DNA from 4 places in the Priestia sp. TGN 0903 genome. Region 4 is predicted to be linked to each of the others. Evidence: riboswitches for the same ligand, from Rfam matches in the RefSeq annotation. Region 4 holds a riboswitch; each other region holds the start of a gene.
The links. Region 4 has a riboswitch for S-adenosylmethionine ahead of mtnW (2,3-diketo-5-methylthiopentyl-1-phosphate enolase). Riboswitches for the same ligand answer to the same signal wherever they lie in the genome.
Positions count from the first base shown of each region.

Region 1: linked by a shared signal. The riboswitch ahead of ACRPLY_RS06395 (trans-sulfuration enzyme family protein) and the one ahead of mtnW (2,3-diketo-5-methylthiopentyl-1-phosphate enolase) in region 4 are both predicted to bind S-adenosylmethionine.
Region 2: linked by a shared signal. The riboswitch ahead of metE (5-methyltetrahydropteroyltriglutamate--homocysteine S-methyltransferase) and the one ahead of mtnW (2,3-diketo-5-methylthiopentyl-1-phosphate enolase) in region 4 are both predicted to bind S-adenosylmethionine.
Region 3: linked by a shared signal. The riboswitch ahead of ACRPLY_RS02590 (Na+/H+ antiporter NhaC family protein) and the one ahead of mtnW (2,3-diketo-5-methylthiopentyl-1-phosphate enolase) in region 4 are both predicted to bind S-adenosylmethionine.

Region 1 covers NZ_JBOZGL010000001.1:1,247,778-1,253,230, forward strand. Annotated here, with positions in the region: gene ACRPLY_RS06385 (hypothetical protein) at 1-119, shown strand, start outside; gene ACRPLY_RS06390 (trans-sulfuration enzyme family protein) at 154-1,335, opposite strand; gene ACRPLY_RS06395 (trans-sulfuration enzyme family protein) at 1,319-2,464, opposite strand; SAM riboswitch class I at 2,536-2,653, opposite strand; gene ACRPLY_RS06400 (hypothetical protein) at 2,820-3,482, opposite strand; gene ACRPLY_RS06405 (hypothetical protein) at 3,552-4,643, opposite strand; gene ACRPLY_RS06410 (CotH kinase family protein) at 4,786-5,453, opposite strand, start outside.
Region 2 covers NZ_JBOZGL010000002.1:766,832-772,284, forward strand. Annotated here, with positions in the region: gene ACRPLY_RS10480 (sugar porter family MFS transporter) at 1-608, shown strand, start outside; gene ACRPLY_RS10485 (hypothetical protein) at 746-934, shown strand; gene ACRPLY_RS10490 (metallophosphoesterase family protein) at 1,177-2,052, shown strand; gene ACRPLY_RS10495 (hypothetical protein) at 2,210-2,380, shown strand; gene ACRPLY_RS10500 (hypothetical protein) at 2,639-2,890, shown strand; SAM riboswitch class I at 2,971-3,081, shown strand; cobalamin riboswitch at 3,161-3,349, shown strand; gene metE (5-methyltetrahydropteroyltriglutamate--homocysteine S-methyltransferase) at 3,500-5,453, shown strand, end outside.
Region 3 covers NZ_JBOZGL010000001.1:494,493-499,945, reverse strand. Annotated here, with positions in the region: gene ACRPLY_RS02610 (Ger(x)C family spore germination protein) at 1-484, shown strand, start outside; gene ACRPLY_RS02605 (YtoQ family protein) at 647-1,087, opposite strand; gene ACRPLY_RS02600 (ABC transporter ATP-binding protein) at 1,258-2,169, shown strand; gene ACRPLY_RS02595 (ABC transporter permease) at 2,162-2,929, shown strand; SAM riboswitch class I at 3,031-3,137, shown strand; gene ACRPLY_RS02590 (Na+/H+ antiporter NhaC family protein) at 3,223-4,533, shown strand; gene ACRPLY_RS02585 (hypothetical protein) at 4,573-4,701, opposite strand; gene ACRPLY_RS02580 (LacI family DNA-binding transcriptional regulator) at 4,826-5,453, shown strand, end outside.
Region 4 covers NZ_JBOZGL010000004.1:152,020-157,472, reverse strand. Annotated here, with positions in the region: gene ACRPLY_RS15310 (carbon-nitrogen family hydrolase) at 1-594, opposite strand, end outside; gene ACRPLY_RS15305 (pyridoxal phosphate-dependent aminotransferase) at 707-1,879, shown strand; SAM riboswitch class I at 2,010-2,116, shown strand; gene mtnW (2,3-diketo-5-methylthiopentyl-1-phosphate enolase) at 2,197-3,441, shown strand; gene ACRPLY_RS15295 (2-hydroxy-3-keto-5-methylthiopentenyl-1-phosphate phosphatase) at 3,438-4,103, shown strand; gene ACRPLY_RS15290 (methylthioribulose 1-phosphate dehydratase) at 4,100-4,738, shown strand; gene ACRPLY_RS15285 (cupin domain-containing protein) at 4,754-5,269, shown strand; gene ACRPLY_RS15280 (sugar ABC transporter substrate-binding protein) at 5,392-5,453, shown strand, end outside.

The DNA.
Region 1 (5,453 bases), on a different contig from region 4:
AAACACCGTATGTAAAATATCATCTTGGCATAAAAAGAATTCTAAACAGCAGTCTTTCCTCTGATGAAAAAGTTGCGCTTACGTCCCTATACACAAACCTTTTAGATAGCTGTATATAACAAAAAAAGGACTTCCTTAATGGAAGTCCTTTTTTTATTTAATTAACGCTTTTTCTTCTAAGCTTTGAAAAACAGCGTTAAAGTCTTGCTTCAAATCCTCGAATTCCTCTAGCCCTACTGAAAGGCGAAGAAGTGAATCAGTAATTCCTTTTTCTTCACGTACTTCTTTTGGGATACTTGCATGAGACATTGTTGCAGGATGCGTGAGAATGGATTCAACTGCACCTAGACTAACTCCAATTGAAGCTAATTTGACTCCTTGTAAAATATGTCGTGCTACTTCTTCATCCTGCACTTGGAAAGAAATCATAGCTCCGTATCCATTTGCTTGTTCTGAAATGAGTTTGTGGTCCGGATGACTTTTTAAGCCTGGGTAGTATACACGGCTCACTAGAGATTGTTCTTCAAGCCACTTTGCAAACTGCAGCGCTGTTTTTAACTGCTGATCTAAACGAACTTTTAATGTCTTAATGCCTCGAAGCAGTAAAAAACAATCCTGTGGCCCCAAGATAGCACCAAAAGCATTTTGTACAAACTTTACTTCTTCCGCTAGCTTTTCATCGCTTACTACAACTAAACCGCCAATGACGTCACTGTGGCCGCTGATATATTTTGTAGCACTATGAATGACAATATTTACACCAAGGTCAATCGGCTGCTGTAGATAAGGTGTTAAAAACGTGTTATCCACAATTGTAAGGAGATTGTGCTCCTTCGCCAAACTTGCTACTGCTTTAATATCCGTTACCTGTAAAAATGGATTTGAAGGGCTTTCGATATAAATAGCCTTCGTATCTTTTGTGATAGCTTCTTCTACTTTCTCAACCTTCGTTGTATCAACAAAAGTTGTTTTGATACCAAACTTTGAAAATAGTCGTGTTAATACACGATATGTCCCGCCGTACGTATCGTGTGAAACTAAAATTTCATCTCCTGATTCAAAAATAGATAACACCGATGAAATAGCAGCCATACCTGATGAAAAAGCAAAACCAGCGTATCCATTTTCTAGCTGAGCAATAGTGTTTTCTAAAGCCTCACGCGTTGGGTTTCCTGAACGAGAATAGTCATAGCGGCCGTTGTTCGTCTCATCTTCTTGATTAAATGTAGATACCTGATAAATAGGTACGTTAACCGCTCCAAAATGACCGTCAATTCCTGTATTTGCATGAATTAAGTTCGTACCAAATCTATGTTTATTATTGTTGGTATGCATCAAATGCCTCCTTCAAATCTTTAATTAAATCATCTGCGTGCTCAATTCCAACTGATAATCGAAGTAAACAGTTTGTTACTCCGACACGATTTCGAATTTCCTCCGGAATATCAGCGTGTGTTTGACGAGCTGGGAATGTCATTAAACTTTCCACGCCTCCTAAGCTTTCTGCAAATGTAATAACTTTAACATTTTCTAAAAGTACTGACACGATGTTAGGGTGTGAGACAGCAAAAGAAATCATGCCTCCAAATCCAGTTGCTTGTTTCTTCATGATTTCATAGCCCGGATGTGTTTCAAGACCAGGGTAATACACTTTTTCCACGAGATCATGAGCAGTAAGCCAATTTGCAATTTTCAGTGCGTTTTCGTTATGTTTTTCCATACGAAGCGCTAGCGTCTTAATACCGCGCAATAACAGCCAGCTATCCTGTGGACCTAAGATTGCCCCAGCTGCATTTTGATAAAAACGAATTTTCTCTCCTAAGCTACTACATCGAGCGACTACAAGACCAGCAACTACATCATTATGACCCCCAATGTATTTGCTTGCACTATGTATCACAATATCTGCTCCGAGCTCTAAAGGACGCTGATAGTAAGGGGACATGAATGTATTGTCAACGATAGTAAGCAAATCATGCTGTTTAGCTAACGCAATTGCTTCTGGCAAATCAGTCACGTGCATCATTGGATTTGTAGGTGTTTCAATAAATAGAGCTTTCGTGTTGGGACGAAGCGCATCTTTTACTTGCTCGAGATGGGCTGTGTTGACGTACGAAACAGTAATTCCTTGCTCTGAAAAGATTTCATTTAGTACTCGGTACGTTCCTCCGTATAAATCCTCTGATACAATTAAATGATCTCCGTTTTTAAATAGTGCTAAAACTGCCATTACACCCGCCATTCCTGAAGCGAATGCTACTCCTACTTCGCCTTTTTCTAAAGCAGCAATTGCTTCTTCCAATGCTGTACGAGTAGGGTTTGCCGTACGTGCATAGTCAAATCCCGTACTTTGCCCTAAAGCAGGATGAGCAAATGTTGATGCTTGGTAAATGGGTGTTGTAATAGAACCTGTTGAAGGGTCACGACCTACTCCTGAACGAACTAATAAAGTTTCAATTTTCATCTATTTCTCTCCTTAACTCAAAATAAAAAACACTCTTCACAGATGGAAGAGTGTTCGTTTATACACGATTTCTCTCATCTGTTAGAACAATACTGATGTTCCACAGGAATTAGCACCGTTCAAATGAATGTTTCATTTGATGGTTGCCGGGCATCGCAGGGCCAGTCCCTCCGCCACTCTTGATAAGAGTTCTATATAATTGTTGGTGGTTAACGTTTGTTGTTACTAACTTTAATAAAGATTTTCTTTATTGTCAACATAATTTTCTAAAAAATTTAAATCATCTCATTTGTTTATTCAATATACTTGTCCTGATAAGCACATAAAAAAAGAGACGACACCAAGGTCTCTTTTTCTAAGGCAAGTGCACAGATTTTACGTGAGCTAACTTCCAGTACATACTTTCTCCATTTGCCGTAATTAGTTCAACAATATTATTAGAAACTTCTTTAAGTACGCCAATTTTTTCTGATTGATCCCCTAAATCTAATACGACCAGTTGATTTTCATATTTTTTAAGCTGCTCTTCAAAGTTTCTGACAAAAGGTGCAGAGGCAGGCCTTACTGGGAGCTCTTTGTCACTTAAAGAATAAGGGGTTAACTCATTACTATAAGGGGTAAGCCATTTCAAATGATGTAAAGAAACAAAGACATTTTTATATACTGGAGAATAAAACACAAGATAATCATTCAGCACGCTTGTAATATAGCCATGCAATGATTTTCCTCCTGTTACATAAATTTCAATAAATTTTCCTTTTGCCTGCTGTAAAATATTACGATAAGAAATCCGCTGACTTTCTTCTATTAAGTTCTCTTCTATGGTTCGTAAAGGTGTATAATCTTCTTCTGAAACCTCTCGCAAGCGATGTATGTGTAAAAGAGGAATATACAAATAATCATGTCCATTATATAAAACCATTACATCTAACCCGAGATCAACAAGTTTTCCTATAAACGTTGTTTTCCCTGATATATCGACTTCAACAATTTTATCAATATAATGATTCATACTCATTCTCATTCTCCTCCTTTTTCCTATATGATAGAAAAGGTGCTTTATAAGCACCTTTTACGTTCCAGTTCGTCATGCTTTCCAACGATAATTTTTCGTTTTAATAACTTTTTCACCTGGTGTTGAAGAGCGTGAACCCGTACGGCGTCCTCCCGAGCGATCGTCTGTGCGACCTCCTGTACGTCTTCCGGTACGTCTTCCGGTACGGTCTCCAGTACGGCCATCCGTGCGACCTCCGGTTCTATCTACTGTAGTTGACTCTTGCATAGAATCTTCTTCATTTGTATCTCCATTTTGCTCAGAATTTTCTTCATTTTGCTTGAAAGATCCTTTTGATCCTAAGGCAATGGTTTTTACGTGTCTTGGTTGTAAACGTAAAACTTGATTATTTTGTACAAGAGTAAAGTTTCCACTGCGGCTTTGAACTAATACACCTTCCACAGCCTCTGGGCCTCCACCGTTAATAGCTACCCATCTATGTGAAAACTCTTCAAACAGTTCATTAAAACTTTTCGCTTTGATATAATCAGGTGTTTCTTCAACTAATAATGGATTTTGCGGAACAACAGGTGTATTTTTGCTTACAACTTCACTTACACTCTTTATATGCTCTACATTGATATAAACGACGCCGTCATCTTCTGTTAATAATACGACATACGCAGATTCAAATGAGCCTAATACGTCAAGGATTTTACCCACTTTCTTCTCTGGACCACCTTGATTTATTTGCACCTGCTTATCTTTCATTAATAATAGAGTACCTGCAAATGTGTTAGCTCTGTGAAGTTCTACTTCACTATTAAATCCAGAAAATGTTTGTGCCGAATTAGACTTCGTATCCTCTGTAATGCTTTTAACATGGGCAAGCTGATAATAAATAAATGTATACTGCTGCTGTGGAATAAGCTGAGCCGGCTGATTATTTTGCTGGTTGTTATTTTGATTTGTTTCAAGAGCAAGTGTTAAATAATCTGATTGAACGTCAATTAAATATCCCGTTTTAGATTCAGGCCCCCCGCGATATACAGTCACTACTCTCCCTTTTAGTGGTTTAAAATGGGCAGAGTAGCCCGTGCTTTCAGCTTGTTGAACTTTGCGAGCGCGACTACGATTTGCATTTTGAGTTTGATCTTGATTTTGGTCGTAGTAATAGTTACTCATTGTTTTTCCTCCTTATTGATTATCCTTATTGGTCATTCATACTGTATATATACGTATCATGTACAGCTATTGATTTCCTGCATTTGCCTATTATTAACAAAATCCACTGTTGCCTATAAATTGCCTATAAATCTATCTCTTTTTAAAAAGTCAAAATGTTATTTTTAATATACGCTGTTCGTTCTTTTATAAAAGACAGCATAAATTCGGGTTCTTTATAAAATTGCTCCAAGTTATCTTTTACGTAAGGATCTTTTAATACATAAGGAGCAATATACTCATGCAGTTGATAAATGATTGGTTTCATGTATTCTATCGTAAATTGATTATTTAGAACATTGTTCATTTTTTGAATATATCGTTTTTTAATGCTGTTCACCGCCAGTAAGCGAGCTGTAAGCGTATTAAATCCTTGTGCGCGGACATAGTCTCCTTCCATTACTTTTCCATTTACATCTCTTCCCCAAGTTGCATCATAATCCCATGGAATCAGTTCAAAGCGCCCGCTTTCATGATTTAGATAGAAGGCATAGTTATGGACAAAACCGTCGTAATTCTGCATACAAATAATACCGACTAACCAAGATAAGTAGCGGTCGACGTTCAAGTACTTCTCAATATTCTGTTCGAATTCTGTATTTGTCCACGTATTAAGATTAAATATAAACTTTTCTAATTTTTCCGCATCCCCTTCTCTCACTGCTTTATTTTCATATCCAGATAACAAAGTTGTTTTCGGCCTTTTATCCAAATCGCTCATCAAAGAAAAATTAGCATCTCCGTCCACTGCATAAAATATGGATCCATCCG
Region 2 (5,453 bases), on a different contig from region 4:
CCAACTCAATTGTTTATTATGCAACAAGCATTGCCCGTCAAGTTGGTTTAGCGCCGCAGGTAGCTGCTGGTTTTACGGTTATTGTTGGGGTAATCTTCGTTGTGACAACACTTATTTTTCTGCAGTTTGTTGATAAATTCAACCGCCGTACCATTCTTACGGTTGGCGGTGCGGGTATGGCTCTTTCCTTTTTCACACCGGCTATTCTAGGAGCAGTAGGCGTTAATGAATCCGTCGTTAACTGGGTTACGTTAATTGCACTTTGCTGCTTTATCCTTTGCTATGCGTTTTCTTGGGCGCCGCTTACGTGGATCATTGTAGGAGAAATTTTCCCGCTTTCTGTACGCGGAATCGGTGCTGGAATTTCATCTGCCTTTAACTGGACAGGATCGCTGGCAGTAGGGCTTGTGTTTCCTATTTTAGCCGATCAGTTTAGCTTAGGCGTGATCTTTTCAACATTTGGGATCATTTGTGTTCTCGGATTATTCTTCATACGCTTTGTAGTTGTTGAAACAAAAGGACGTAGCCTAGAGCAAATTGAAACGGACATGGCAGCTCGCTCTGAAAGAAATTCTTTAAGTCCAGTTGAGCGTAATAAATACGTCTAATTGTTGTTTAAATGTAAGAGGCTGCGATAAAAGTATGTTAGCCGAAGTGAAAAACGAACCACTGATCAAAGTGTTTGATTAGTGGTTCGTTTTTTTATGGTGACTGCAGGTTTCATCTGTTGAGTTTCTTTTAGCAGTTGATTGGAGGGAAAGACGCAGACTCCTGCGGGAAAAGCGGAACAGGTGAGACCCCGCAGGCGCACAAGCGACGAGGAGGCTCATCGGCCGCCCGCGGAAAGCGAAGCCTTGCACGGAAATCAACTGCGGGGCAACAAGCGGTTCAGCTCATGTCGGCCTTTGTTCGTTCCCAGCCTCTTTCTTATTAGTAGATACAGAGATTTCAGCTTTTACCCTGTCATATTAGTGCCTAATAAAATGGAAAGATAGGTTAGCTTATCATAGCGTGGACTTTAATAGATATTTATAACTAGCAATTTCTAAAACGAAAGCTAAATGTGCGTTCTTCTTACAAGAAGATAGTGACCTTCATCAGCAAATTTCCATATAAATAAGTAAGCATGTTTACTTTTAACTAAATTTATTTAGTAATAGGGGGATTAACTAGTTGATGAATTTGACGCTTCATGAACGTTCTGAAAAGTTATTAAAGCAAAGAATTAAACAATTAAATCCGAGAGATCCATTCAACTTTGTTTTTATGGGCGACAGCAGAGGTGACGGACCAAACGATAATTGTTACACGATGAGCGGTGAATTTGAGCTTGTGTTAAAAAAGGCGGTGGAATTGAATCCGCTGTTCATTATTCATGGGGGAGACACCGTGTATACAGGAGAAAAGAGGTATTTGGAGCACTTTGTTAAAGTTGTCGAAAAAATAGCACCAAACATTCCCGTGTTTGTATGCGTAGGGAATCATGATGAATTAAACCTTGAAGAAAGCAACCTCGAAAACTTCAGAGCCACTATCGGAAAAGTGCACTGGGTCATTGATATTCCTGTCTTTAACTTCCGGTGCATCGCATTAAATAATATCATCAGTCCCAAGAATAAAATATATGGATTTACAGATAGAGAGCTGAATTATTTAGAGCAGCAGCTAGAGGATGCTCCTCGTAATACCGTTGTAGCCATGCATGCGCAGCCAAATATTGGCCGGTGGTCAGACCTGGGAGGTTTTCCTGTAACGACTCCTCAAAGTCAAGAATTTTTTGATTTAATTCAAGAACATCGCGTGAAAAAAGTGTTAGTCAGCCACGTGCATGCGTATGACGAGCAGTTTATTAGAAAAAACAGAAACGGGTCGTTTACGCTTGGAAGAGGTACTGATTTTGTATTATCAGGAGGCGCGGGTGCTCCCCTTGATTTTGAACCGCCTTTAATTTTAAATAATTATAATCTTACGGAGTTTTTTGTTAGCCGGTACGACATTTTAGGACCTCTTCTTTGGAAGGATTTTGGACGACCTCGAAGAAGTTGTTTGTAAAAACATGAAAGTAGAAAGCTAGGTTCAAAAAAAAGAGGCTGGGAAAAAAGGGTTTTAGGCGAAATGAAAAATGAACCACTAATCAAGCATCTTGATTAGTGGTTCATTTTTTTATTAGGGTAAACGTAGATTTCATGTGTATAGGTCTTTCTAGCAGGTGATTGGAGCACAAGACGAAGACTCCTGCGGGAAAAGCGGAACACGTGAGACCCCACAGGAGCTTATGCGACGAGGAGGCTCAGCGACCGCCCGCGGAAAGCGAAGTCTTGTACGGAAATCAACTGCGGTGTCACAAGCGATTCAGCTCATGTATCCCATTTGCCTTTAGATTGGATTCACTTGGTTATGTCTCAACCTCTTTTGGAAAACCGTACGAAACCTTGTAGCAGAAGGCCCAGTCAAGCGTTATAATAGATAGTGAATGATGATATATTCTCTATATTTGTCATATATTTGTATTACATATGTAATTGAAGAAAAATATTCACTTGATATACTGTTTAATGACTTAACTTTATCTTAACATTCACAGTGAAATGCCTGTTTATAGAAACTTAGAACATACACAGCAAATGGAGGAGCTATCATGGCAAACGAAAAGATGCAAGAAGGACTCAATCGTTTTATTAAGGAAGATTTAAATGACCTTTTAGGTAGACTGTTCCCCCTAATGGACCGAGAATGTGCGGAAGAAAAGAGAATGCTTATCGAAACGGCGGTAGAGTACATCTATTCTTCAGGGTATCATCAAGGAGCAAAAGACTTGATCGAAACACATCGAAAAGATGATTACAAATTATTAAGGCAAAAATTAGCGTCAACGCCTCCTGAAAACTAATTTTTTTGAAATTTCTTTTGACAACATAAATGTAAGGTGTTAAGATGACTCTACATTCAAAATATTATAAACAATTAAAACTCTTATTGAGAGAGGCGGAGGGACTGGCCCTGTGAAGCCCGGCAACCATTTAACAATCTTGTTAAAAAGGTGCTACATCCTGCAAAGCGTACAGCTTTGAAAAATAAGAGAGGATTTCATAGATACTATGCCTCTCTATTCATGATAGAGAGGCTTTTTATTTTATGTAAAGGTGTTTTGAATGAACAATTTCATAGAAATGCATCAGGTGCTGTGTAACGAATGTACGCAGCTTAAAAGGGAAGACCGGTGAAAAGCCGGCGCGGTCCCGCCACTGTAATGGGGAGCAACTTATTAACCACTGTTTCATGTTGAAATGGGAAGGGATAGGAAGCGATGAACCTAAGTCAGGAGACCTGCCTGTTGTATGCACTTAAGCTCTACGGGATATAGAGAGGAGTGAGGAATACGTGTTGAGAAAAACAGGCTATCTCAACTTTAGTTAAGTATGCGTATCATCTCTCTTTTCATTTCGAAAAGGGAGATTTTTTAGTTTAGCGATAAAAAAATATATAGGGAGTGGAAAAAATGAGCAGTGTAAAAAGTTCAAATGTAGGTTATCCAAGAATTGGTGAAAAACGAGAATGGAAAAAAGCGCTTGAGCAGTTTTGGGCAGGAAAGCTAGAGAAAGATATCTTTCTTCAGGAAATTGAAGCTCTTCGTCTTGGGCATCTGAAAAAACAGCGTGACGCAGGAATTGAATTAATTCCAGTCGGCGATTTTAGCTTATACGATCACGTGTTAGATACAGCCGCTATGTTTGGTTTGGTGCCAAAGCGCTTTGAATATAGCGGAGGCCCGGTATCCCTTGAAACGTATTTTGACATCGCCCGAGGAACAAAAGGTGCGGTAGCCTCTACGATGACAAAATGGTTTAACACAAATTATCACTACATTGTACCCGAGCTTGAGGAATGTACGCCAGCACTTGTAGAAAATCGCCCGCTTCAATTTTACAAAGAAGCAAAACAAAAGCTGAATATCAAAGGCAAACCCGTTATTTTAGGTCCAGTAACATTTGTGAAGCTGTCAAAAGGATATAAAAAAAGTGAGTTTAAAAAAGTAGTTGAACAATTTGTTCCTCTTTATGCAACAATCTTAGCGGAGCTGCAGGCAGAAGGCGTGGAGTGGGTACAAATAGATGAGCCGGTTTTAGCTACAACGCTATCAAAAGAAGACCTGGCACTGTATAAAGAAGTCTATGAAGCTTTGAAAAAAGCGGCACCGAATGTAAAAGTCATTTTGCAGACGTATTTTGACAGCGTAGATTACTATAAAGAAGTAGTTGCTCTTCCTGTTCACGGAATTGGATTGGATTTTGTACATGACCGAGGCGAAAATCTCACGGCGCTTAATAAATATGGTTTTCCAACTGATAAAGTGCTGGCAGCAGGAGTGATTGACGGACGAAACATTTGGCGTGAAAACTTGGACGAACAGCTTTTAACAATCAGTGAAATTGAAGAAGCCGTATCAAAAGACCGTTTGATTCTGCAGCCTTCATCAAGTTTATTACATGTTCCTGTCACGGTGAAAAGCGAAAAAACCATTGAGCCAATTCTAAAAAACGCGCTGTCTTTTGCAGATGAAAAGCTAAAGGAAATCACGCTTTTAACAAAAGCGGTGCAGCAAGGAAAAGAAGCAATAGAAAAAGAAATAAGTGAAAGTAAACAGGCGATTCAAGCATTAAATGGATCATCTTTTCGAAACCATCAAGACGTGCAAAAAGAGCTGAAGCAGCTGCACAGCTATAAAGCACAGCGCCAAGCGTCGTTTGACGTACGTCAACGCGTTCAGCAAGAAGCGTTTCAACTGCCGCTTCTTCCAACGACAACAATTGGAAGCTTTCCGCAAACAAAAGAAGTGCGAAAAGAGCGTCTGAAGTGGCGTAAAGGAGAGTTAAGCGATGAAGCATATGAAGCGTACATTAACGCTGAAATCAAAAAATGGATTGAAATTCAAGAAGACATCGGCTTAGATGTCCTTGTGCACGGAGAGTTTGAGCGCACGGACATGGTTGAATACTTCGGTGAAAAATTAGGAGGTTTTCAGTTTACGAAGTTTGGCTGGGTGCAATCATACGGTTCTCGCTGCGTGAAGCCGCCGCTTATTTACGGAGATGTCTCGTACGAGCAGGCGATGACGATCAAAGAAACGGTCTACGCACAGTCTCTAACCAATAAGCCTGTTAAAGGAATGCTGACGGGGCCGATTACGATTTTAAACTGGTCATTTGTGCGTGATGATATCCCGCGCTACGACGTGGCAAATCAAATTGCGCTTGCTCTTAGAAAAGAAGTGGAAGCACTTGAAAGTCAGGGCATCTCAATGATTCAAGTAGATGAACCGGCGCTGCGTGAAGGACTGCCGTTAAAACGAGAAAACTGGGAAAGCTACTTGAACGCCGCGGTGTACGCGTTCAAATTAGCCACAGTATCGGTGCAAAACGAGACGCAAATTCACACGCATATGTGCTATTCGG
Region 3 (5,453 bases), on a different contig from region 4:
TTTTTTGAATGAAGAAGAACTAGATGGTTTGGCTTGGATTACAGGGAAAGGGAAAGGCGGGCTAGTAAAAAGCTTTGATAAAAAGACCGGTCAGCTGATTGTATATGAAATAGAGTCTATGAAAAGTCACATTCAACCCCATGTTAAAGGAGATAATATCTCTTTTGATGTACACATTGAATCAGTGGGAAGGCTATCTGAAAGTTGGATGACCTCAGGGAGCTCTTTTAATAATCAATTTTTACAGAATGCGCAAAAGACTTCAGAAAAAAAAGTAAAGTACCTGGTAAGAAACGTACTAGAAAAAATGCAAACAAAATATAAAGTTGATGTTGCAGGTTTCGGAAATCAATTGAGAATTAAGCAGCCTAGAACATGGATGAGGGTCAAAGGAAATTGGGATCAAACATTTAGTGAAGTGCCAATTAACTATGATGTGAAGTTAACGATTAAAGATTATGGAGCATCCGGGTCAAAAAAGTAAGCACCCGACTGTAACTTTGCTTATCGTTATGTCAAAAATGAAAAAAACCTAAAAAAATAATAATCTCGGAACTTCCCACGAAATACTCATCGTATGCTTCGTACAGAGCCTTCAACAAACAACAAATAAGAGCTGCCGGTTTTCGACAGCTCTTATTTGTTGTTATTCAAAAATATAAGCTAGTGCTTGAAGAGCCTGTTCTGGCGTTTCGACTACAACTTGGGCTTTGTTTGACAGTTCTTTAAGCGGGTGGTGCAGTTTTTCAGGGCGAACCAAAATTAGCGGTTTATCTAATGCGATGGCTGTCGCCGCATCCATTGCGCTGTTCCACTGTTTGTATTTTTCACCAAATAAAGCAATGACCACATCAGATTTTTTAAGGAGCACCTGTGTGCGTAAATTATTAATTTGAGAAGCAGCTTCATCTTTTAAGACAGCATTAGGCTGTTTTCCTAAAATTTCTTCTCCAATGTTGTCGGAGCGGTCATGGTCTGTCATGGGACCGACAAAGGTAAGGGGAAGGTTTAATTGTTCTGCTTGGTTTTTAATTTCGTCTCGCCAGTTATCGTGAATTTGCCCGGCAAGGTATACGGTTAAGTTCATTATGTAGAAGTCCTCCTCTAACTAAGGTTTGTTTTATTTTATCAAATGTAAGCGGATAATACGAATGATTTGAATGGGCTACTTTTCCAAAAATAAGGTTATAGTAGACAAATAGTTAAAAAAGAGAAACAATAGAAGGCGTATTGCTAATTAAAGAAAGGATGTACATGATGACAGAAACAGTGCTACAAGTAGATCATGTCAGTAAAGTAATTGGGAAGAAAACCATTTTGCATGATGTATCCTTATCGGTTGAGCGCGGTGAGATTTTCGGATTGCTTGGTCCGAACGGATCTGGAAAAACAACGCTCATTCGTACCGTCGTAGGACTCATTAAAGAAACAAAGGGAACAATTACCGTCAATGGGTTTCCTTTAAAAGAACAGTTTACATCAGCTATGAAATCAATTGGAGCGATTATTGAAAATCCTGAGTTTTATGATTATCTGACGGGCTATCAAAATTTAAAACACTTTGCGAATATGCATGAAGGGATCACAGCAGAACGCTTGGATGAAGTGATTGCGCTAGTAAAGCTTGAAAACAGCATTCATGCAAAAGTGAAGACGTATTCCCTTGGGATGAGACAGCGTTTAGGAGTAGCTCAAGCTATTTTACATAAGCCTGCATTGCTTTTACTAGACGAACCAACAAATGGTCTAGACCCAGCGGGAATGAGAGAATTTCGTACATATTTACAAACTCTCTGCAGGGAAGAAGGTATTTCAATTTTAATCGCGAGCCACTTATTAAAAGAAGTGGAAGCATTATGTGACCGCGTTGGTATTATTCAAAACGGCGAGTTAAAAGCTGTTCAAGATCTATCTCCAAATCGTCAAGATCAAGGGATGTATGTAGAATTTGAAGTATCTGACGTGCAACAAGCAGCGGATCTTTTATCTCAAGAATTCCAAGTAACAATAAAATCCGATAGTATTGATGTAGTGATTATGAAAGAACAAATTCCAGCTGTGAATAGAAAATTAGTGGACAGCGATATTTTAGTCTACCGAATCACTCCTGTTTATGAGACGCTTGAAGATTCGTTTATGTCCGTTACGGAGGGAGAGCACCATGCTTAAGTTAATTCAAAATGAACATATGAAATGGTTTTACAAAAGAAGTACAAAAGTCACGTTTATTACAATCGGCATCTTAACTCTTTGTATGGCTCTTTTAATGAAGAAAGTAGCAAACAGCGCAGGAACGGAAGACAACATATTGAATTTCCTGTCATTTAGTGCAGGCATGCTGATCCTCGTTCAATTTTTCGCGCTTGCTGTTGGAGGATCAATGGTTGCAAAAGAGTTTGAAGCGGGTACCATTAAGCTTCTTTTAATTCGCCCTGCTAGACGTTCAACGATTTTAACGTCCAAGTACATAACGCTCGTTTTAATTAGCTTGTATTACTTGCTGAGCTATTTGCTTTTTTCGTTTGTATGGGGAGCATTGTTCTTTGGATTTGCTAGTCTAGAAGGAGATGCGCAGCTGCTTAAAAACATTACGCTTACGTATGACAGCGCGTATATGGAAACGTTTATGATGATGACGTTTGCTTTTATGCTGTCGTCTTTATTTAGAAACAGCGCGCTTGCTTCAAGTCTAGCTATTGTCATAAGTATCGGCGCAAAAGCTGTAACAGGACTAGTATCAGAGCTAGGTTTATGGTGGGGGAAATTTTTACTGTTCGCCAACACAAACTTTGTGCAGTATATGGACGGAATGAAGACGATGTTTGACGGAATGACAATTCCATTTTCAATCTTCATCTTAGTTGCACACTTTGTCTTCTTTATGGGCGTAGCGTGGGTGGCGTTTTTAAAACGTGACGTAGCTAATTGATGTGAGAATTTTCACACTATATATTTTTCTAAAATAGCATTTGACAATTAAATAAAAAGAGATTACAGTAGTGAAAGACTATTTTTAAAACAACTACAAACTTCTTATCAAGAGAGACGGAGGGACTGGCCCTATGATGTCTCGGCAACTGGCTGTACGCAGTGCGGTGCCAAATCCAGCAGACGATGTTTCGTTTGGAAGATGAGAAGGGTAATCTTATGATACAAATAAGAGACCTCTTCTTATCAATAAGAAGAGGTCTTTTTTTATTACGTAAACAAGAGGTGTTGAGAATGGAACAACAAAAAGGAAACGGCTGGGCGCTGTTACCGCTGGGCGTCTTTTTAGTCCTGTTTGTCGGATCAGGAATTATAACGGGAGATTTTTATAAGCTGCCTGTATTAGTAGCTATTATCATTGCAGCCATTGTGGCGCTGGCTATGAACCGCAAAGATTCACTTAATGTAAAAGTGGAACGCTTTGCTAAAGGAGCAGGGCATCCTGATATCATTATTATGGTACTTATTTTTATTTTGGCAGGTGCTTTTTCTCAAGTCGCTAAAGGCATGGGAGCTGTTGATTCAACGGTAAACTTAGCTCTGTCTGTGCTTCCGCAAAGCTTAGTGGTAGTCGGAATCTTTGTTATTGGCGCATTCATTTCAATTTCGATGGGAACGTCAATGGGAACGATCGCTGCGTTAGGGCCTATCGCTGTAGGAATCAGTGAGCAGGCGCATGTATCGATTACATTGGCAATTGCTGCTGTTGTTGGTGGTGCAATGTTTGGAGATAATTTATCCGTAATCTCTGATACGACCATTGCGGCAGTTCGTACGCAAAAAACAAATATGTCAGATAAATTAAAAGTAAACTTTTTTATTGTCCTTCCTGCAGCGATTGTTACAGTGATTTTATTACTTGTAATGACGCTAGGCAATACGTCATCAGTAGAAATTAAAGATTTTAGCTGGTTTAAAATCTTGCCTTATGTCGGCGTACTCGTCGCTGCCATATTTGGTGCAAACGTATTAAGTATTTTAACCGGAGGAATTGTATTAGCCGGCGTGATTGGATTAGCTGACGGAAGCTACACGCTTTCTTCTCTTGCTAAAACTGTGACAGAAGGTATTGGCGGAATGTCGGAATTAATTATTTTATCTCTTTTAATTGGCGGAATGGTTGAACTCATTCGCTATAACGGCGGTATTCAGTTCTTATTGAACCTATTAACACGACGCATTCAAACAAAAAAAGGCGGAGAATTCAGTATCGCTGGATTAGTAAGTTTAACAAATTTAGCCACGGCTAATAACACGATTTCAATTATTACAGCAGGTCCGTTAGCGAAAGAAATCTCTGATAAGTATTCAATTGATAATCGTAAATCAGCCAGTCTGCTCGACTTGTTTTCATGCAGCGTTCAAGGGCTTATCCCTTACGGTGCACAAATGCTTCTCGCAGCAGGATTTGCTAAAGTTTCACCGGTTGAGATTATTCCATTTACATTCTATCCAATGTTAACAGCGGTTTGCGGTATCATTGCGATTGTAATTGGCTTTCCTCGTTTAAATAAAAAATCAAAATCATCTAAAGAAGCTGCGTAATATCAAACCCTTAAAAAGAACATTCTTTTTAAGGGTTTTTTACTGTTTGAAAAAATCAGTCGGCTTTTTTTCATCTAGCTCCTTCCAAAGTGTCTCATTTTGTTTAAGTGCATAAGCCGCTCCTCCGATTTCAATTCCGCATAATAAAATGAATAATAAAATACCCATGATATGACCTCCTTATAAAAGTGAATAAAAACATGATTGTAACGGGTTTAGCTTATTGCTTTTTCACTTTATAATGAGAATAAAGTATGAAACGCGTTTCAGCGCAAGAGAAAAAGGTGAAAACATGACAAATATCCGAGATATCGCAAAAAAAGCTGGTGTATCTGTTTCGACCGTGTCACGGGTTTTAAATCATCATCCGTATGTAAAAGAAGAAAAGCGCCGTCTGGTAGAAGAAGTAATTCAAGAACTTAATTATGAACAAAACATTAATGCCGTTCACTTATCAAAAGGGAAAACAAATATGATTGCCGTCGTCTTGCCTTTTATTAATCATCCTTATTTCAGTCTGCTTTTAGAAGGAGTGGCCTCTCAAGCGTTAGAAAAGCAGTATCAGCTTGTTATTTGTCAGACGAACTATGATGTAAAAAAAGAAGAAGAAGCGCTTCATATGCTAAAAACAAAGCAGGTTGATGGAGTGATTATTTGTTCTAGAGCAGGCAGCTGGAGCACGATTGAATATTATCAGCAGTACGGGCCGATAGCCGTGTGCGAAAACGTACAAAATCGTTCTATTCGCTCCGTATACGTTGATCATTATGCAGCTTTTAAGAAAGCGCTCATGTATTTAAAAGAAAAAGGATATACGGATATTGGCTACTGTATTGGAAGAATGACGGGTACAAATAGTCAACAGAGGCAGCAAGCATACAAAGAATATGTAGAAAGAATAAATGAGCCTTATCATCCGG
Region 4 (5,453 bases):
ACACGCGATTACATAGCATTGATTTTCGATTGCGCGGCTAATGAGCAGTGCTTTCCAATGGGCAAGTCTTGGAGCCGGCCACTGAGCAACAACAAATAAGACTTCTGCTCCGCTGCTAGTATGCACGCGAATCCATTCTGGAAAACGAATATCGTAACAAATAACTCCTGCGCATAAAGACTGTTCAAGTGTAAAAAGATTTTTTGCTGTTCCTGCTTCTAGATAGAGGTGCTCATCCATTAATTTAAATAAGTGCAGCTTACTGTATTGTGATACTTCACGACCTTTTCGGTCAAAAATATACATCGTATTTGTGACGCCTTGCTCTGTTTTTTTCGCGATCGAACCTGCCACAATATTTACTTCGTTCGTTTTAGCAAATTGAGAGATTAATTGCTTGGCTTGCTGTCCTTCATCATCGGCAATTTCGTCTAGCCGCGTCAAATCATAAGCTGTATCCCATAGCTCAGGAAGCACAAGGATGTCAGGGTTTTCTTTTAGAGCTTCCGTCATTTTTTGTTGAATATATTTTCGGTTTTTAGTTGGGTTTCCAAACGCAATATCAAGCTGCAAACACGTGATTTTTACACTCACTTTATCATCCGTCCTTTTTTTAGTAGTTGAAAAAAATGACTTTACAAGTTGAGTATTACAATATATTATTTGTGACTAGAATTTCAAGAATTTTTTGAGAAGGTGTGCGATGATGAAACAATTTGAGCAATCGGAACTATTAAAAAGTTTACCAAAACAATTTTTTGCATCACTTGTGGGCAAGGTAGGAAAAGTAATGGCCCAAGGGCACGACGTTATTAACTTAGGGCAGGGAAATCCTGATCAGCCTACTCCTTCACATATTGTAGAAACACTCCAAAAAGCAAGTGCTAATCCTATGCATCATAAATATTCTCCATTTCGGGGGCACCAGTTTTTAAAAGAGGCCGTTGCGACTTTTTATAAACGAGAATATGGCGTTGATGTGGATCCTGAAAAAGAAGTAGCTATTTTATTTGGCGGAAAGGGTGGACTTGTTGAAATCCCGCAGTGCTTGTTAAATCCTGGAGATACGGTGCTGGTTCCGGATCCTGGATATCCTGATTACTGGTCTGGAGTAGAGCTTGCAAAAGCAAAGATGGAAGTGATGCCGCTCACGGCTGAAAATCATTTTCTGCCCGTATACGAAGAGATAGGTGAACGTGCTAAAGAACAGGCAAAGCTCATGTTTTTAAACTATCCGAATAATCCTACCGGTGCAGTGGCAACGGCAGAATTTTTTGAAGACACCGTGGCGTTTGCTGCCAAGCACGATATTTGTGTGGTACACGACTTTGCCTACGGAGCCATTGGATTTGATGGTAAAAAGCCAATCAGCTTTTTACAGACTCCTGGTGCAAAAGAGACGGGAATTGAAATTTATACTCTTTCTAAAACGTATAACATGGCGGGATGGCGAGTTGGATTTGCTGTAGGAAATGAAAGTGTAGTAGAAGCTATTAATCTTCTTCAAGATCATATGTATGTCAGCCTCTTTGGGGCGGTTCAAGAGGCAGCAGCGGCAGCTCTGTTAGAATCTCAACAATGTGTGAATGATTTAGTTAAGCGCTATGAATCTAGACGCAATACCTTTATTCAAGGGCTTCAAGAAATTGGTTGGGACGTTACATCTCCAGCGGGTTCCTTTTTTGCATGGCTAAAAGTTCCTAAAGGATATACTTCTGAACAATTTTCAGATTTACTTCTTGAAAAAGCCCACGTTGTAGTGGCACCTGGAGTAGGCTTCGGAACATATGGTGAAGGCTATGTGCGCGTAGGACTGCTGACGGATGAAGAGCGCATGAGAGAAGCTGTATCTCGAATAAAAAAATTAAATTTATTTTAAAAACGCATTGACAATCCTTTTTGAGTTGGCTTAATATGTAAGAAGTTAACGAGATTAATAACCGATAAATCCTAGCGGTATTTTTTATTTAGTATATAATCTACGAATTCAATTTAAATAAATAGCAACTTTCTTATTAAGAGTAGGTGGAGGGACTAGCCCGATGAAGCCCGGCAACCGACTTAACGCATGTTAAGCACGGTGCTAATTCTTGCAGCAGCAGCTGAGAGATAAGAAGAGCAACGAAAGCCTCTTCTTAATCACAGAAGAGGTTTTTTTTATTAACGATATTAAACAGCAAGGGAGTTTTTAGCATAATGAGTGAAATCGTTGCAAGCTACTTACTACATGACAATAAAGGAAATTTTCATAAAAAAGCGGAAGGAATCGCTTTAGGACTAACCGTCGGCTCATGGACAGATCTGCCGCTTTTAGATCAACAGCAGCTTCAAAAGCATAAAGGGCGCGTCGTATCCGTAACTGAGCTTCAAGACTGCGAACGTGTTAACGGATATTTAGGCGGAGAGGTTAAGCAGGCTATTGTCAAAATTGCTTATCCTACTGCCAACTTTTCAAGAGATTTACCGGCTATTTTAGTTACGGTTTTCGGAAAACTATCACTTGATGGAAAAGTGAAATTATTAGACTTGGATTTTCCTGATGAATTATTAGCTGAATTCCCAGGACCGCGCTTTGGAATAGAAGGTATACGAGAGAAACTAGGCGTTTATGACCGTCCGCTTGTGATGAGTATTTTTAAAGGCGTGATTGGAAGAGACATGACGTACTTAACAACTCAGCTGCGTGAGCAAGCGCTTGGCGGAGTGGATTTGGTTAAAGACGACGAGATTTTGTTTGATAGTGAACGAACACCTTTTGAAACTCGCGTTACAGAAGGAAAAAAAGTACTGAATGACGTATACGAAAAAACGGGACACCGCACGCTGTATGCTGTTAATTTAACGGGACGAACGTTTGAATTAAAAGAAAAAGCGAGAAAAGCAGCTGAGCTAGGAGCCGATGCTCTTTTATTCAACGTATTTGCTTACGGGTTAGACGTACTGCAGGCACTTCGAGAAGATGATGAAATTAACTTGCCGATTATGGCACACCCAGCTGTTAGCGGAGCGCTTACGCCATCAGAGTTTTACGGTTTTTCAAATTCATTACTGCTTGGAAAACTATTGCGCTTAGCCGGAGCAGATTTCTCACTGTTTCCATCACCATACGGAAGCGTAGCGCTTTCTCTTGAAGATACGACAGGCATTGCCTACGAATTAACGCGTCCTGTGTACAAATATAAGCAGACTTTCCCGGTTCCTTCAGCAGGAATTCATCCTGGAATGGTACCGCAGCTTGTGAAAGACTTTGGAATCGACAGCATTATTAATGCAGGAGGCGGAGTTCACGGTCATCCAGACGGCGCTATCGGAGGAGGAAAAGCATTCCGTTCGGCGATAGATGCAGTACTCTCTCATCAAACACTAGCCGAAAAAGCGGAAGAATCAAAAGAGTTGCAAAAAGCTTTGCAACTATGGGGAACAGTAGAGGTGAAAGCATGACATCGTTAAAAATCTTTTGTGACTTTGATGGAACAATCACAAATAGCGATAACATTATTGCTATTATGAAACAATTTGCTCCTCCGGAGTGGGAAAGTATTAAAGACGACGTGCTAGCACAGCGCGTCTCCATTCAAGAAGGAGTAGGGCAAATGTTTGCCTTGCTTCCCGTGGAATTAAAGGAAGATATTATTTCTTATATTTTAGAGACGTCTGCTATTCGAGATGGATTTGATGATTTTATTGCCTATACAAAAGAGCATCATATTCCGCTTTATATTGTAAGCGGAGGAATTGACTTTTTTGTAAAACCGCTTTTGGGAAATCGAGTTGCAGAGGAAATGCTCTACTGCAACGGATCTGATTTTTCCGGTGAGCATATTTCCATTACGTGGCCTCATACATGTGATAAACAGTGTACAAATGACTGCGGCTGCTGTAAGCCAACGATTATTCGCCATCTTGCAGATGAAAGAGATCATACGGTTGTTATTGGCGATTCAATTACAGATTTGCAGGCTGCCAAATTAGCTGACACTGTCATTGCGCGTGACTTTTTAATTAAAAAATGCGAAGAGCTATCTCTACCGTATCGTCCTTTTTCTACTTTTTATGATGTGATTCACCATTTACAAGAATTAACAGAAGAGGTGAAAGCATGAGTATTATGGCTCAGCAAAGATTACACGAGCTTGCAGATATAAAAGATGAGTTGGCAGAGCGCGATTGGTTCTTCGGTACAAGCGGAAACTTAGCGATTAAAGTGGATCAAAATCCGACAACTTTCTTTGTATCAGCAAGTGGAAAAGATAAAAGAAAACGCACAAATGAAGACTTTTTGTTAGTTGATCAATACGGGAAGCCTGCAGAAGAAACGCATTTAAAGCCTTCTGCTGAAACGCTTTTACACGTTAAGATTTACGAGTCAACGAATGCTGGGTGCAGCCTTCATGTACATACAATCGACAACAACGTGATCTCTGAACTGTACGGAGGTGAAGGGTTTATTTCATTCAAAGGCCAAGAAATTATTAAGGCACTGGGTATTTGGGAGGAAGATGCGGAAATTACTGTTCCGATTATTCCGAATTACGCGGATATTCCGACACTAGCAGAAGAATTTTCTCACCATATAAAAGGCGATCAAGGCGCGATTTTAATTCGTAACCACGGGATTACGGTATGGGGGAAAAATGCGTTTGAAACAAAAAAAGCGCTAGAAGCCTATGAATTTCTATTTAGCTACCATGTGAAATTACTATCACTTAAAGGCATTAAGCCAAAGGTGCATTTATAAAAGGAGGAAATAAAAATGGCGCAAATTCGCTTACATGTAAATAATAAAAGGATTGAAACTCAAGAGGAAGTATCAGTTTTTCTGGCAAACAATGAAGTTATTTATGAAAACTGGGATATTACAAAACTTCCAGAAAATCTTCGTGAAAAATATGATTTAACTGATGAAGAAAAAACAGAAATTTTAAACGCTTTTGGTGAGGATATTAAAGATATTTCTGAACGCCGCGGCTATAAAGCTCAAGATGTTATCTCGTTATCGGAATCTACACCAAACATTGATGAATTGTTAAAAAACTTTCAGCGCAAGCATATTCATACAGATGACGAAGTTCGCTTTATCGTAAGCGGTCATGGAATCTTTGTTATTCAAGGAAAAGACGGTGAATTTTTTGATGTTGAATTAGAGCCGGGCGATTTAATTTCAGTACCAGAAAACATTCTTCATTACTTTACACTAATGGAAGATCGTAAAGTAGTCGCTGTGCGAATTTTCGTGACAACTGAAGGATGGGTACCTATTTACGCATAACAACTACTTGTAAAGCATAGGTCATGATCACCCCACTTTTACATCTAAAAGCGGGGTATTCTTTGGATTATTATAAAACTAACTATTTTTATATGAATAATAAGTTTAATAGGAGGAACACCATGAAAAAGAGTAAAAAAATGCTGTGGCCACTTACTTTGCTCGTGCTTCTAGTTTTTGCGCT